DNA from 3 places in the Pectinatus frisingensis genome. Region 1 is predicted to be linked to each of the others. Evidence: riboswitches for the same ligand, from Rfam matches in the RefSeq annotation. Region 1 holds a riboswitch; each other region holds the start of a gene.
The links. Region 1 has a riboswitch for cobalamin ahead of F8M42_RS01010 (sirohydrochlorin cobaltochelatase). Riboswitches for the same ligand answer to the same signal wherever they lie in the genome.
Positions count from the first base shown of each region.

Region 2: it holds a riboswitch for cobalamin, as region 1 does, so the genes downstream of both, F8M42_RS10075 (GH25 family lysozyme) here and F8M42_RS01010 (sirohydrochlorin cobaltochelatase) in region 1, are expected to answer to the same signal.
Region 3: it holds a riboswitch for cobalamin, as region 1 does, so the genes downstream of both, F8M42_RS11600 (energy transducer TonB) here and F8M42_RS01010 (sirohydrochlorin cobaltochelatase) in region 1, are expected to answer to the same signal.

Region 1 is NZ_CP045424.1:214,749-220,509, reverse strand. It holds gene F8M42_RS01025 (ABC transporter substrate-binding protein) at 1-592, opposite strand, end outside; gene cobI (precorrin-2 C(20)-methyltransferase) at 605-1,303, opposite strand; gene tnpA (IS200/IS605 family transposase) at 1,578-2,045, opposite strand; gene F8M42_RS01010 (sirohydrochlorin cobaltochelatase) at 2,236-3,231, opposite strand; cobalamin riboswitch at 3,494-3,678, opposite strand; gene F8M42_RS13555 (hypothetical protein) at 3,745-3,969, opposite strand; gene F8M42_RS13550 (hypothetical protein) at 3,969-4,190, opposite strand; gene F8M42_RS01000 (DedA family protein) at 4,489-5,082, shown strand; gene larC (nickel pincer cofactor biosynthesis protein LarC) at 5,108-5,761, shown strand, end outside.
Region 2 is NZ_CP045424.1:2,151,977-2,157,737, reverse strand. It holds gene F8M42_RS10090 (sensor histidine kinase) at 1-110, shown strand, start outside; gene F8M42_RS10085 (response regulator) at 103-801, shown strand; gene F8M42_RS10080 (iron-containing alcohol dehydrogenase family protein) at 942-2,048, shown strand; cobalamin riboswitch at 2,320-2,497, shown strand; gene F8M42_RS10075 (GH25 family lysozyme) at 2,747-3,310, shown strand; gene F8M42_RS10070 (lactonase family protein) at 3,671-4,630, shown strand; gene zwf (glucose-6-phosphate dehydrogenase) at 4,640-5,761, shown strand, end outside.
Region 3 is NZ_CP045424.1:2,471,435-2,477,195, reverse strand. It holds gene F8M42_RS11610 (ABC transporter ATP-binding protein) at 1-714, opposite strand, end outside; gene F8M42_RS11605 (TonB-dependent receptor plug domain-containing protein) at 904-2,853, opposite strand; cobalamin riboswitch at 3,015-3,189, opposite strand; cobalamin riboswitch at 3,359-3,534, shown strand; gene F8M42_RS11600 (energy transducer TonB) at 3,653-4,459, shown strand; gene F8M42_RS11595 (MotA/TolQ/ExbB proton channel family protein) at 4,494-5,123, shown strand; gene F8M42_RS11590 (ExbD/TolR family protein) at 5,110-5,514, shown strand; gene leuB (3-isopropylmalate dehydrogenase) at 5,628-5,761, opposite strand, start outside.

The DNA.
Region 1 (5,761 bases):
CAGTTACATCCTGAGCTGTACTATGCAATATTGCCACACGCCTGGTTTCTTTCGGTAGTTTATCCTTCACGGCAGCGATTTTTTTATCCATTTCATTAATAAGCGTCGTACCTTTTTCTTGTTCACCCGTTATCTGAGAAAAAAGCTCCAAACAGTGTTTAACCTGATCATAGCTTTTCATATCAAGCACAATAACCGGAATATTATTACTTTCAAGCATAGGAACAAATTTGTCATTCATCCCTTTCATTGCTATTACTAAATCCGGTTTCAATGCGACCACTTTTTCTATATTGATATTGTAAACAGCACCGACCTTATCTATATCCTTATAATAATCAGGTATCCCCATTTTCGAATCCGGACAGCCTACCACAGCGGCATCTACATCATGCAGCGGTTCCAGAAAAGAAGTCGATAATGCTACAATACGTTCCGGCTTATTAGCGAGTGTAACTGTCCTGCCGGCGTCGTCATTGATTGTCAAATAGGACGTCGTCTTTTGATCTGCTGACTGTCCACCGCATCCGGTAAATGCAGCCGCCAACAACAAACAAAACAACAGATAAAAACAAAAATTTCTTTTTATCATATAAAAAACTCCCTATTTATTTCGGCGTGTCAAAATTGTTGATAAATAATTGGGAACCTTCTTCACTTGTTCAATATCATCTATACATGCTTCATCCGGTAATCCGCAGCGACTTACCATAACAGCATTATCTACCAATCCATTATCTTTCAAAATTGATACTATTTGATCAAAATTTTTATAAACTTTCATAATTACAACATTATCTGACGCGGCCAGCGTTTTTGCAATTTTTTCTGGCTTTGCCGTAGCCGGAATGATACTTATTATATCATTTCCTTCTACCAATGGATATTCCAGCCTGCCGGCTATCGCACAAAAAGCCGGTACGCCGGGAATCGTTTCAATCACTATTTGCTCCGTTTTCAACAGTCGGTACACATAAATATATGTGCTGTAAAACATCGGATCCCCCAATGTCAAAAATGCTACATTCTTACCTTGGTTTAATAAAGCTAAAATTTCTTCCTTATTTTTTTGCCAACTCTGCGGTGATTCTTCAAAATGTGCTATCATTGGGAAAACCTGATATACAATATTGACAGTTGATTTTAAATACGGTTTAGCTATGGACAAGGCAACACTACCATCTTTTTTTTCTGTTTTAGGGGCAATAATCACATCTACTTTTTCCAATGTCTTAATTGCCTTCATCGTCAATAATTCAGGGTCACCCGGACCAACGCCTATGCCATAAAAAATACCAGTCATTAAATATTCTCCTCAAAATCAATTAATTTTTCACATACAATTTTAGATTATACAATACCTTTACCACTAAAAGCAAAATTTTGATAGTTTTCCCGCATATTGTCAGCATGGTATTGAATAAATTATTGATAAAGTCATGACCTCCAGTAAACTGGAGGCTTGTTCTAGCCCTGGAAGGGCATATTACTAACATAAGCCCCTCAAGGGGCGTCCGAAAGGTCTAACCAACGTTTTTCTTTTTCGAGCGACCCCTAAAGGGGTTTTTTTTTGCCTTTTACTTCTTGCTACCCGTAAACGGGTCTACAAATTCCCTTAAACTTATCTGATCTGTTATTTGATCTTGTTGTAACTGATTTCTAATGTAATTCTCTATCTGCTTCTTATTTCTTCCTACTGTATCTACAAAATATCCTCTTGACCAAAAGGTTCTGCTTCCATACTTATATTTTAAATTTGCGTGCCTATCAAATATCATCAAACTGCTTTTCCCCTTTAAATATCCCATAAAACTTGAAACACTATACTTTGGGGGAATACTCAACAATAAATGTATATGATCTGGACAAGCTTCTGCTTCTATAATTTCAACACCTTTATCCTCACACAGTTTTCTTAATATCCATCCTATATCTTTTTTCAATTCTCCATAAATTTCCATTCGACGATATTTTGGTGAAAATACTATATGATATTGACATCTCCACTTTGTATGTTCTAAACTTTGTATATCTTTATCTTTCATGATAAAGTCCTCCCTGTTATTTTTATGCGGTTGGCTAGACCTGCATTTATTATAACAGGGACTTTTTTTCGACTAAAGTCAAAACCTTCGATTCCGCCGGCTGAGCCGGTGGATTATTTTGAACAGTTATTAAAGAATCTTATCCAGCGGGCAAGTAGCCTGCCGGATAAGATTATATGCAAATAGTAAATTATTTTGCTTCCAAAGCATTCCATGCTTCGTTGGCACGTTCCACAAAGATATTACGAACAGCTGCATTTTCACCAAGGCCATGGATATATGTATCGACTTTAAAACCTGCTTTTTCAAGAATTGATTTATGTGACTGCGGTTCTGCGCCAGCCATATCATTATTAGCATGATCCCCTGCTACCATCATCATTGGCATCAATGTTACCTTTTTGATACCCTTTTGTTTCAGCTGAGGAATTATAGTTTCAAGATTTGGCCAGCCTTCCACTGTATAAAGATAAACATTTTTCAATTTCAGTGAATCAATGCGATCTTGTATTACCGCATAATAGGCATTACTTGGATCCGGTGTTCCATGAGCCATAACCAATATAGCTTCATCCTTGCCTACTTTAGGAAATTGCGTAGAAAAGGCCTTTAAAAATTCATTGATATCATCGCGCTGATTTTCCTGTCCCATCCAATACATAGCCGATGTGCCGAGCGTCATTTTTTTGAAATCTTTTTTATACAAATCAAATACTGCCGAATCATAAGCATATTCCATCCCCGGAATAACATCAAGTGATGCGATAGCCACACGAGTATACCCTTGTGCTTTCAAATCCTTTAGGGCATCTTCCGGCGTAGGAATTGTGATGCCTTCCTTAGCTTTTATTCTATCAATGATAATATGCGATGTAAATGACAGAATAACTTTCGTGTCAGGATGCGCTGCCTGGATTTCCTGGACAGTTTTTTCTATAGTTTTTTCACGTGAATCCTTAAAAGTAGTACCAAAACTCATAACTAAAATTGCATCTTTATTCTGTACATTGGCCATCTGTGGATTATTATAAGTACGAAGCCCAATTTCAGCTGCCTGTTTCAATGCCGGTGTCGCATCCGTAACCTCAGGATTTAATTTATAACTGGCATAAGAAGTAGTCATAAAACCTGTTAATGTCGCACATGCCATTGAAGCGACCAACATTTTTTTCCAACTGATTTTCATTTGACAAAGCCCTCCTAAATTTTTGTTAATTACAATAAACCTATTCAGTGTTTGTCATCTATCCGGGCAAAATATAATTTTGCAAAATAAAACCCTTCACCAAGATGCAATGAAGGGTATCATCAGACAAGATCGTATCGAGTATGTCCGAAAATACCACCTTCCCATCGCTCGTGGGTAAAAACACAGTAAAACCATATAGGCAGCTTATCCTAAGTGCAAACAATAAGTCTGCCTTATGGATATAAATCATTACTGTGTTACGGTGATCGACAAACAGGCAGTTCTCCTGGCTTTGAATCATCACGTTTCTGTGCCTTCCCATGCAGCTTAAACTGTCACAGTGACATATTACAGAATTGCTCCTCATTACAGTGGCGGGACCGCGTTGGCTTAAACCAACTTCTCCATTAAGTCCGTATGGACACCTGTTTCACTGATATTAATTTTATCGTTACTTATAATACAATTAATCACGTCTATTGTCAATAATTATATCAGATATTTTTGCTATTATATCTTCACATCAATCTGCGCTGAAACTCCAACTCCCTGTACACGGGAAACATTGCTGATACTTTTTGCATTTACGGGAATAAGTCCTTTTAGTCTAAATCGTTCGTCACTAAAACTGCCCTCAATCAGCAATACCGCCTGGGTCCTATCGATTGCCTCCTGCGGTCCGGTAACTTGCGCAGCTCCCACATAAGAACCGTTACCTATTGAAATTATCGGCACTACTTTTGTAGCATACGAGGTCCCATTCCATGTTGTCCGAGCAAATTATTTATTGCTGAATTCAATGGTATAGAAAACTTGTCTACCAATATGGATATACCGCCAACTTTAAGCGCATCACCCAATATACTGCCAAAATTAAATGCCTGTGTAGTCCCTACCGTTGCTGTTAATATCGTAAGGCAAACGACTGCGACTACTGCCATTTTTTTCAAATGCATAACCAATCCTCCTATTTGTAAAATATTTACTAAATATTATACCACGGACGCAGTGGCTGTTAATATTTACACTTACGGTTATTATAAAATTTAAATGCATCTTAGCTGCTACTTTTTCTATATTTTAAATCCACCGCTAGAGGTAAAGCACAAAATATTGTATAATTGCTAATATAGATTTAAAATTAATTGAATTCTATTTGTGAAGTGATTTTTATTTTTTACTAATATTCAGCAGTGTCTGTAATCTTATTGTTTAAACAAAATCCCATAACTTAAACTAAAAGGAACTGTTAAAATGGAACAATACTCTGCCTTGTTTTTAGAATTTATTTCCACTTGGGGATATATTGCAATAGCTTTGCTCATGGCGTTAGAAAATGCCTGTATTCCTATTCCCAGCGAATTGATTTTAGGTTTTGCCGGCTACCTGATATCTATAGGTAAAATGGATTTCAGCGAAGCTGTCATCGCAGGTATAATCGGCGGCATGACCGGTTCTATACTGACATATTATATTGGGTTTTTAGGTGGACGCCCCTTTATCAATAAATATGGTAAATATTTTTTCATGAAAAAGCGTCATATTGATATCGCCCAAAATTGGTTCGATAAGTACGGAGTCAAAGCTGTTTTCTTCAGCAGGATGTTTCCTGTAGTACGTACTTTTATTTCACTGCCCGCCGGTTTTGCCGGTGTAAATATAAAAAAATTCATTATTTTTACTTTTGCTGGTTCTTTACCGTGGACCATCCTAATCGTCTATATTGGAAAAATGCTGGGTGACAATTGGCAGAAGATGCTGTCAGTCGGGCATGAATTCAGCATAGCAATATGTATAATCATTGCTTTAATTGTTATTGGCCTTTATATTCGCCATAAAAGAAGATAAATAATTTATTGCATGGAGTGATTCGATGAAAACGATATATCTTGATTGTTTTTCGGGCATAAGCGGCAATATGCTCATCGGTGCCTTTCTTGATGCCGGCTTACCTTATGATTATTTAAAAAATCAGTTGGAAAAAATTATTTCTCCTGATGAATATTCACTTATTATGAAACCGACCAATAAAAAGGGGATAACAGCTACCTATTTCAATGTAACATTAAATACACCACAGTTACATATACGTACCCTATCGGATATACAAACAATTTTTACCAATTCAGGTTTAAGCCAAGACATCCAACATACCAGTATGGAAATTTTTCACAATCTTGCTGAAGCTGAAGCTAAAATCCATGGAACATCAATAGAAGAAATCCATTTTCACGAAATTGGTGCTGTTGATGCCATAATTGATATTGCCGGAATTGCAATTTGTCTTGAATATTTTAATGTCAAAAATATTTTTGTCAGCAATATTTATACCGGTAAAGGTTTTGTCGACTGTGCCCATGGACAAATGCCAATACCGGCTCCGGCCACTGCCGAGCTATTAAAAAACTTCACGATAAAAAATGGTCTGGCAGAAAAGGAACTGGTTACACCAACCGGGGCCGCTGTTTTAAAAACACTGGCTCAGGAAAAATCTTCTTATGATGATTTTTCTTATGACAAAATAGCT
Region 2 (5,761 bases), 940 kb from region 1:
AGAATATAATTGAAGTGCATGGTGGCAGTATTGAAGTAAAAGATAATTATCCGCATGGGACAGTGTTTACTTTTACTTTACCATTGGAGGAGGTAACGATAAATGAATAGCCCATTACTATTGGTGGTGGAAGATGATACAGCTGTAAGTAATTTGATAGGTACCACATTAAAAATGGAAAATTATCGGTTTCACACAGCTTCGACGGGCAGACAATCGATAGTTGAGGCGATATCACAAAAACCGGATATAGTCCTGCTTGATCTGGGTTTACCAGATATAGATGGAATAGAAATAATAAAAAAAATAAGATCGTGGTCAAAAATGCCGATAATAGTCGTAAGTGCCCGTAGTGACGATAAAGACAAAATTGAGGCATTGGATAATGGGGCAGATGACTATATTACTAAACCTTTTTCAGTAGAAGAACTGCTGGCTAGAATACGGGCTGCGCTCAGGCGGGCCAGTTATATGGCCTCGGAGAAAGCCCAGAATCCAGTATTTATAAATGGTAATTTAAAAATAGATTATGCAGCAGGCTGTGTTTATGTAAGTAATATAGAAATGCATCTTACACCCATGGAATATAAACTATTGTGTCTGCTGGCAGGTAATGTCGGTAAAGTATTGACATATACATATATAACTAATTCGATTTGGGGAAATGCATGGGATAACAATGTTGCGTCATTGCGGGTATTCATGGCAACATTGCGGAAGAAAATCGAAAAAGATGCAGCTGCTCCTCAGTATATACAGACGCATATTGGTATTGGATACCGTATGATAAAAATCGATTAATAAAAATCAGGCAGATATGCGGCAACCCTTATTCTACTGTTTACAATATTACATTTAGATGTTATAATTATTGACTAGCACAATTATTTGCAATGAAATAAGGAGATGAAAGATAAACGCTTCCAGTGGTTTATCCGCATATGAGAGAAAATTATTCGATATACTTGCCACAGTACAGTGTAGGAACAAATTGTTATGATGAAATTGGTCCCGTGACTAAATATTTTGGTAAAAAAGTTGTTATGATAGGTGGCAAAACAGCTTTGGAAAAAGCTGAACCGGCGATACTTAAAGCTATGAGCAAGGCAGGTTTGGATCATTTAGCGACAGTGTGGTACGGTGGTGATTCAAGTGAAAGTAATGTAAAAAAAATGTTGGATAATGAAGCTGTAAAAAGTTCTGACATAATATTTGGCATAGGCGGCGGCAGGGCAATAGATACAGCTAAAACGGCGGCAGATATACTTGACAAAGCTTATTTTTCATTTCCTACGGTAGCATCTAACTGCGCACCAACTTCGGCTATAGCAGTTTTATATGATGATGCCGGGGCGTTATCACGCTACTATTTCACAAAAAAATGTCCACTGCATACATTCATAAATACAGCGGTTATAGCGGATTCACCTGAAGAACTTTTATGGGCTGGTATCGGAGATGCTTTGTCCAAGGAATGTGAAGTGGAGCTGGCTGCGCGTGGTAAAAAATTATTCCATACTCCATTGATAGGGCTTAAAGCAGCGGCAGCTTGTACGGAACCTCTGCTTGATTTTGGGGAAGATGCTTTAAAGGCAATAAAAGAAAAACGGCCTTCCTTTGAACTTACACAAGTTGTGCTGGATATTATTATCAGTACGGGGATAGCATCAAATTTGACAAGTTCGGCTTTTGACAATAAGATTGAGTATTATTACAACTCATCACTGGCTCATTGCTTTTACAATGCTTATACAATTCTGCCGCAGGCTCACCAGTACCGGCATGGCGCAGTGGTTTCCTATGGCGTTTTAGTGTTGCTTACATATGATGGGCAAATCGAGCGGCGCAACAAGATCGCAGCTTTTAATAAAAAATTGGAATTACCGGTGACTTTGCGGGAAATCGGAATTTCAAGTGAAGCAGAAGTTGATAGTATTGTGAAAAGGGCACCTTTTATTAATGAGTGGAATTGTGTTCCTTACAAAAGTGATCAGGCTAAATATAAAGCGGCAATATTAGCTGTCGATGAATATGGCAGGACTCTGTAGTATTAAAATTTTATTTATTGATGGGATTGCCGCACGTGATCGACTTCGTGCGGCAATATTTTTGATTTAATTAATAAGAAAATTAGTAGCATATAAAACAGTTATGAAAAAATAAATGAATTGTATTGCACTCGACTTGGTGTAATGATATACTAAGCACATGATGATTAATAGCTGGTAACTGGTTGTCCAATTGAGAAAATTTGGCTTTTATCAGCCGTACTCTGATACCGATACCTTAGAAATTCAGTTAAAAATGCAACTGTGATCAATTTGATATGATGAGACAGGTGTCCGTAAGGACTCAATAGAAAATCCGGTATAAAGCCGGAGCGGTCCCGCCGCTGTGAGGAAGAGCAAATTGCAATATACCATTGGGAATATGTCCTGAGAAGGTGCAATAAGTGATGATTCCGAGCCAGAAGAACTGCCTGTTTGACAATCACCGATTATGAATGAAATCATTCATGGACCTGCGAGCGATGGGGAGGGGATTTCGAAACGGCAGTATTTTTGTGCTGCTGTGATGAGATATGTTTTTATGACCTTCATCTATTTTGCGGATGAAGGTTTTTTTCGTAAGTATAGCCCGGTTTAATGAGCGGATGCTTGCAACATGTTATTGAGACAATTGAATTAGAAAATGAAGAAATAGATGGTGAAGTGGCGGTTTTATCGAATAAAGGAAGAAATTGTTAATGAAAAAAGGTATTGATGTAAGTGAGAATAATGGAACGGTCGATTGGCGGGCAGCAGTGCTGTCCGGTATTGAATTCGCTATTATACGCTGCAGTATGGGGCAATTTGAATCAGATGCATTATTTGCACAAAATGTGGCATTGGCACATGCTGCGGGGCTGCAGGTGGGGGCATACCATTATTCTTATGCCATGGACAAAGAGCAGTCGGCGCAGGAAGCACAAAATTGTAAAAGGGCAATAAATGATGCAGGAGTATTGCTGGAATTGCCGGTATTTTATGATATGGAAGATGCTGACGGCTGGAAGGCACAGCATAATTTTTCATTCAATAAAAACAAAATTACAAATATGTGCCAGGTCTTTATAAATGATATTGGTTTGGACAGCGGAATATATTCGTCTCATTTTTGGTTATGCAACTATATTGACTGGCAGGTGTTGCAATGTACCGTGTGGAATGCTGAATGGGGAAATACCGATTCTGTACGGGGATATATGTGGCAATATACAGATAAATTTAAAATAGGTACAAATGTTTTTGATGGAGATATACTTTACTGATGTTTTTAAACTGCAGTGATTATAATAAGTTAGTATTTTGGGCTGACGTCATTATAAAATAAGTTTAATAATTTGATATAATGGTTTGAATTATTAAAAATAATATGCAATCGAAAGGTATTGACTGATAAATTTCCAAAGGCATAATTTATCTTACACATTGTACATAATATAGAGTCTTTTGCCAACGAAAATATTGCTGCATAGAAGTATATTGTATTTGTAAAAGGGAGATAAATATAATATACTTTAAACATGGGGATAAGTATAATTTTATGTGTTATTTGTGAAGCTGATAAGATAATGATGTGATATCATCTTGGGACAAATTATAAATTTATTTAGGGGAATGAGTTTATTATGAAACATATTGGGTACGTAGGTACGTATGATTCAAAATGTAGTCAGGGTGTCTATCGTTTTAAATTTGACGATGTTACAGGGAAGCTCACTAAGCCAACATCTTTTTATACAACAAATGGTGGTAAGTGTGTGGCCCTGACGGACGAATTTGTGGTTGTAACGCGTGAGATTCCTGGGAAATCCGGTATTGCGTTATTAGACAAAAACGGAACAGTACTATCAGAAGCTTTTATGGAGAGAGCTTCAGCCTGTTTTATTGGCTGTCGTGATAAATTTGTATATACTGCTAACTATCATGATGGCGTAGTCATGATTTATAAAATTGCCAATCAAAAATTGCAGTTAGTAAAAAAATTGGTGAATGGGTCTGAAACCGGATGTCATCAGGTAATGTGCTGGCGGAGCAATATTTTTGTTCCGTGTCTTAAACTCGACTGCATAAATATTTATGATATGGGGAAAAATTTTCTTTTGACAGATAAGATAGTCTTTTCACCGGGCACAGGTCCGCGACATGGCGTATTTACTACAGATGAACGCTTATATTTAGTTAGTGAGCTCAGTAATGAGTTATTCTATTATCATTTAGTGCAAAATAATTCGTGGGAGCTTATCAGTAAAATGTCATTTTTACCGGAACAATCAGCAACGGGCAGTGCTTCGGCAGCCTTACGGTTGTCCGGTGACGGAAGATTTATTTATATTTCCACACGCGGCAGTAATCTTTTAAGTGTATTTTCCATAGAAGGAGCCACTCCTAAAATGATTCAGCAGATTTCTTGCGGTGGCGACCATCCCCGCGATTTTTTACTGAGCGGTAATGGAGAATATTTGCTTGTAGTAAATCGTCTTTCAAATGAGCTGATAAGTATGAAAATAAATAAAACAACGGGGATGATAGGCGCCATTGCCGATAGGACAGAAGTTCATGAGGGAGTGGGGATCGCCTTGGAATAGGAGAAGATTATGAATAATTCAGCCTTTACGATTTTTGGTGGGACAGGTGACTTGACCTTTCGCAAACTTTTACCGGCATTTTATAATATGAGTGTTGCCGGTGATCATGCAATTGAAAGGAAAATAATAATTATTGGCCGGCGTGATTATACGACAGAAAAATATCTTGATATTGCACGCAGCTGGGTAGAAAAATTTTCCCGGTTGCCGTATGATGAAGCTGCGTTTAAAAAATTTTCTGCTAGAATAACTTACTATAAAATGGATTTTACAGATATTTCATCATATAAGACTTTAAACAATTATTATAAAAAAAATCATTTGGCTGAACATATTTTTTATTTTGCCGTTGCACCGCGGTTTTTTAGTGTAATAGCCGATGGACTTACCAATGTAGAGCATGCCTGTCATGGAAAAGTGATATTGGAAAAACCGTTTGGAGAAGACTTGGATTCGGCAAAGGAACTTAATATAAAACTGGCAGGTTTTTTCACTGACAATAATATTTTTCGCATTGACCATTATCTTGGTAAGGAAATGATTAGAAACATTCAGACACTGCGTTTCAGCAATCCGATTTTTTCTAATCTGTGGAATTCACGTTATATTGAAACGGTTCAAATTTCTGCATCGGAAGATATGGGTATTGAAACACGCGGCGGTTATTATGATGCTAGTGGCGCTTTGCGCGATATGGTACAAAATCATTTGTTTCAGATATTATCAATAGTTGCTATGGAATGGCCGGAACAATTTTCCAGTGAAGCAATGCATGATGCTCAGATCAGAGTTCTGCGGGCGCTGCGCCCGGTAAAAGATATTCGCGAAACTCTTGTACTCGGTCAGTACAAAGGGTATCATCAGGAAAAATTGGTGAAGCCTAATTCGACAACGGAGACATACGCTGCACTTAGGTTGTTTATTGATAATGAACGCTGGTGGGGAACGCCATTTTACATCAGGACCGGTAAAAAATTATCCAGCCGGGAAATCAAAATAGCCATAATTTTTCGCCCGTCGTTTTTGGAAAAAGCAGCGCAGAATATATTGATCATAAAAGTGCAGCCCAGTGAAGGCGTATATTTACAGTTTAATATAAAAAAACCTGGCGATACCGATGAAATAATTCAA
Region 3 (5,761 bases), 620 kb from region 1:
ATTGTAGGCATATCCCAGCAATGGTTCGGTAAAGACCTGTTCAGCATTTCCATCGGCAATGATTTGTCCTTTACCCAGTAATAAAAGACGGCTGCAATATTTTGCGGCCAGGCTCAATTCGTGGACAACCATTAAGATTGTTTTTCCCATCTGTGCCAATTCTTTGGTGAGACGAAAAATTTCTTCCTGATAAACCATATCAAGACCGGCTGTCGGTTCATCTAAAAACAGCAATGGGGTTTGTTGTGCCAGTACCTTTGCCAGTAGAATACGCTGCCTTTGTCCACCGGATATTTCACTGATGGGAACATCGGCCAGATCAGCTGTCCCTGTATAGGACATACATTCCGTTGCAAGATCTTCATCATACATATTTTCTTTTTGCCACCATTTAAGATAAGGATAGCGACCTAAGAGAACAATATCCCTGCCTGTATAACCGAAATCTATATTAATATTTTGCTGCAGATAAGCAACCATTCGAGCCATTTGTTTTTCTGTAAAATTGCTTATATCGGAACCAAAATATTTGATTGTGCCTTTTTGTGATGGCAGTAATCCACGCAGAGTTTTTAATAAGGTGCTTTTACCAGATCCATTACAGCCGATTATGCCAATAATTTCACCGGGGGAAACGGTTATATTAATATTTTTTATTATTTGTCGATTACTATATCCGATACTTAAATTTTTAATATCAATAATTGTATTCATGCTGTAAATCCTTTAAGAAATTATATTAATGTCTGATCTTTTTATTTACTGCAATATAGCACACATTGCGATAAAGTGCAAAATTTAGAAAAATTACAGTACGGATTTATATTGTATGTGCGTCCGGGAACAGTTTCATTGTAATGAAATCCTCCGCTGAAAAGGTTATAAATAATTGGCAGTTATTAGTTAGAAATTCATTTCGTAACCGATCATAAAATTTATCGGTGTGGAATAGTAAGGAGTGGAAGCTGAATGTGTTACGATATCATCTCGGTCGAGAATATTATTTATGGTGAGAGTGGCAGTCTGATTGGAATCAAACGCATATTTAAAGTTGAAATTAGTTAATAAATATGGCTTGCAGTCAGTAGGATAAGCATTATCAGGTGAATTTACCCGCTCAAATAAATAGACGGCATTTATTCCGGCAGTAATTTTATCTTTATGATAATTTGTTCCGCCGTTAAGCTGCCATCTGCCGTATTCGCGTGCCCAGGTTCCACGTAAAGCCCGTCCCATGGCATTGGTACCTTTGGGATTGTTTTCCGGATTGCTAAAGACAATTCCCCAGTTGTAATTCCAGCCACCATTTCCCTTGATGATATCGGTTATTTCGATACCGGTATTACGGGCATCTTCATTGGAATAAGTGACCTTGGAGGTACCGATGGTGGCAGTAATGTTATCTTTTATATTTTGGTGGAATAATACAGTCTGCCAATTGTGGATTCCTTGTGTCTTTTTCCAACCGATTTCATAATGCAATCCTTTTTGTGGTTTAAGGTCAGCAGTACCGGCCAGGGTATTGCCGGATTGGTTTAAAGTTGGCATTTTAAAAGATTGCCCCGCGCTGATGTATATACTTTCATTAGAATTTAATTTATGGATGAATTGACTTTGACCGCTGAAATTTGTAAAGTTTTGTTTATCAGGGCCACCGGCAGTCCATGATTCCCGGCCGCTTAAAAGTAAAGTATCACTATTACTCAGTTTGTGCTCCCATTGGCCGTAGGCAGAATAATTGTTCCGGGAAATATTATAGTAATTTTGAGAAAGAGATGAGCTGCCGGGTACAGAAAAGAAATCATGCTCTGTCTTACTATATTTTTCTTTTTGGTAACTCAGACCAAACAACAGATTGTCATTTATGAACTGCCATTTTTTATTTACATCAAGTCCCATATTATAATTGGATTCTTTGCTGTCATCAGCTTCATAACCGATTATACCCTTGGCGGATTTATTGTAAAATGATTTTGAATTATGACGGCGTCCGTTGTAATAAAAATTACCTGACAGGCCGTTATTTTTATAATTTATTTGAAAAAAATCACGGGTTGTATCATAATTATCGGTTTGATTTTTTGCACCTTTACCTACTAATGGAGTGAAATATCCCACACGAGAATTGTTGTGGTTGTAAAATAGTGACCAGTTATCATCAATGGTGTAATTTAAGGACATATTATTTTTTTCTGAGCCATTAAATTCTTTGTCGTTAGAAGCAATATTGTTTATATGTCCCCATTTTTGATAATTGTACCCAATTCCTAATTTATCTTGTTGTATATTAATACTGTGTTCTTGCTGGCCCATATTGCCCCAGCTGGTTTTAACAGAGTTGTTTCGCTGTTTTTTGGTAATAATATTTATGACACCGCCCACTGCATCACTGCCATATAAAACAGAACCACCGCCGCGTACTATTTCTACACGATCCACATCATCCAGAGGAATGTCTGATAAATTATATGAGCCTCTTATATTGAGTGGAGCACCGTTGACCAGTATCAATGCTTCTGAACCGCGAATCAGTATCTTTGAGCGCATGTTACCCATGCTGTTGCCACCGGGTCCATAATCTAAGTAAACGATACCTGCAGTATATTTGAGTGCTTCCTGCAAATTATTTGCACCAGTATTAGCCAGTTGCTGAGCTGTCAAAGTTTCTGTGTCAGCGGGAATGTCAATATTTTTCTTGTGATAACGCAAGGCAGTTACACTCATGTTTTCTAATGTAACTGCCGGAGCAGCGTTGTCATCAGCACTGCTATCGGCAGCTGTGTCAGCATAAGCATTTGGATAAAAACTGTTTATAGCGCAAACAGTAGTTAAAAATATAAAACTTTTTTTCAATTTTTTTCCCCCTACAATAAAAAAATTTAAATTTGCAAAAAAATAAGGCTATTCCCAGTGAGAAAATAGCCTTAAACACAACAAAAGCTGGCTTGAAAAGCCAGTGAATAGTGTACAACAAGATTGCACTTAATTCCCCTCCCTATCACTCGCAGGTTTTAATGGTGACTGTTGAATAAGCAGTTCTTCTGACTTCAGTTCATCGCTAGACCAGCCTTCTCGGATTTCTCCAATGACATTTTTGGTTTTGCTCCCTGTTACAGCGGCGTGACCGTACCGGCTTCATACCGGTTTTTCTATTAAGTCCCATAGGACACTCATTCCTGAAATATGAAATTTTTCTGAAACACTTTTATATTATAATATAATAAAGTAAAAATCAATAGCTGCTATCAATAATATGATTTACAATATCAATATTTGATATGAGGCTTCGCTCTTGACAAGGAGAGCAAAGCTTTATATCATGTAATATAGGTTTGTATATAAACTATAATTATTTAATAATAAAATATAGTGAACAGGTGCGGATACGCTTAATAGAGAAGTGCGGTAATACGCCGCTGCGGTCACGCCGCTGTAAAGGGAAATCATGTTGTAATTAAAGTCACTGGGAAACTGGGAAGGCGCAACGTGGTAATGATCCAGAGCCAGAAGAACTGCCTGTTTGAAGATCACCATCTAACCTGCGAGTGATAGGGAGGGGATTATTTTTGGGCAGCAATAAATTCAGTATAGATTTTGCCTTTAAAAAGCATATTCCTTTGGGAGTGTGCTTTTTTCAGTTGGGGGAATCTGTATGCGGGTAACAAAATATCGTAAAACAGGCCTGTTATGGTCATTGACAATACATGTTATTTTATTTATGCTATTAGCATTCGGAGGTTTCTTTTCGAATTTGCACCATGTTTATGCCACAGATGATGATATCTATACTATTGATGATAGTGATGGGGCAGCCGGCGGTGGAAATAGCGGCGGCGGTGGTGTCAGCGGTGGCGGGGAAGCTTCTTTTTCCAGCAGTGATATAGTCTTGTCAAATAATGATGCGGACAAAATTGATAAAACTGTAAAAAAAGAGGAGACTGATAATAATTTCCAAAAGGAAAAACTGCTTAAACATACAGAAGGTACGATTGGCGCCGGTAATGGCCCCAGTAGTTCAACAGGTATTGCTGTTGGCAGTGGGGCAGGAACCGGCAATGGAACTGGAACTGGCAGCGGATCCGGTTCTGGCAGTGGTTCTGGTAATGGAACTGGCAATGGTTCCGGTGATGGTTCCGGCAGCGGTAATGGCAGTGGTTCCGGAGATGATGAAAGCAGATTGAAAGTCACCGTTCCGCCCAGGCCGCAGTATACACCGAAACCGTATTATCCGGAAGACATGCGTGAAGCGGATGAAGAAGGCTATGTTGTATTGCAGTTTGTTGTAAATACAGATGGCAGTGTGGCTAGTGTAACTATTGTGGGGTCGTCAGGACAAAGAGAATTTGAACAGGCGGCTTTGGCAGCGGGCAGACAATTTACTTTTTCACCCGGGCTTAATGCTTATAACGAATCAGTGCAATCCTATTATACACAGCCAATTACTTTTCGTTTGCATTAATGCATCTGAAAAGGCAACTATGAGGGGGATATTTATGGATTTTATTATGCAGGGTGTCGGTTATTTTCATAAGGGCGGATTCGTCATGTATATACTGCTCTTATGTTCGATTTTTGTTATTTCAATTGCCATTGAAAGGGTATTTTATTTTTCTAAGGCTGACTCAGGAAGAAAATTTGCCGATAATTTTTATCGGCTGATGGTTAATAATAAGATTGAGGAAGCTAAGAAACTGGCTGCACAAACAAAGGGTGATTTGGCAATGCTTTTGCATTCCGGAATGACGAGAACCGATAATAATTTTAATATTGCAGCTTTCTTTGAAATCCAATCAGGAATTTCCCTGGCTAAATTTCGATCGCGTCTTTATTATCTTAATGTAATAGTAACAATGGCGCCGCTGCTTGGACTTTTGGGAACTATCAGTGGCATGATATCGGCTTTCAGTATTTTTAATGTTCAGGAAGGCCAGGCGCATGCGATAACCGGCGGCGTAGGTGAAGCTTTAATCGCGACAGCGATGGGGTTATGCGTGGCTGTGGTATCATTGATTATTCATGCATATTTTACGCAGCGTGTGGATAATATCGTAACCGATATGGAGCAGTCTTTCTCATTGGTAGAAGCATATCGCAACAGAGGTGATTCCGATGCGTCTGCGTAATCGCCGTTCTTTTTCTAAACCGGAAGTAATGATTATACCGATGATCGATATAATGTTTTTTTTATTGGTATTTTTTATGCTTAGTACGTTGTATATGGTGAATATCAAGACAGTGCCGGTGAATATGCCCAAAACCGAAAATGCTGAGATGCAGGCACGAGTGAATTATCTGGTGACAATAAAAAAAGATGGTTCGCTTTATCTGGAGGATAAGCGTATTACCGAAAAAGATTTGTTGGCACAAGCACAAAAGGCAAAGCAGCAAAATCCTAATTTCGCTGTTGTGATACGTGCGGATAAGGATATGAATTATGATCAGCTTATGGGATTGCTCGACAAGCTTAAGGGCGCCGGGATAACCCGTTTTGGTCTGGCTTCGGATGCAAAATAATTCAAAATAAAAATATACATTTGCTTTTGAAATATAGTTAAAAATTGCCCTCCATAAATTAGATTTTAAAATTTAACTTATGGAGGGCAGTCTATTTTTGTGAGAATATATTTTTATCCTATATTATCAATGACAGCCTGTGTCATTTGAAGTGTGTCAGCTTTTTTAAATTCCGGACTGTATATATCGGCTGTTCGATAGCCATCTGCTAAAGCTTTCTGTACTGCTATTTCTATATCTGCTGCTG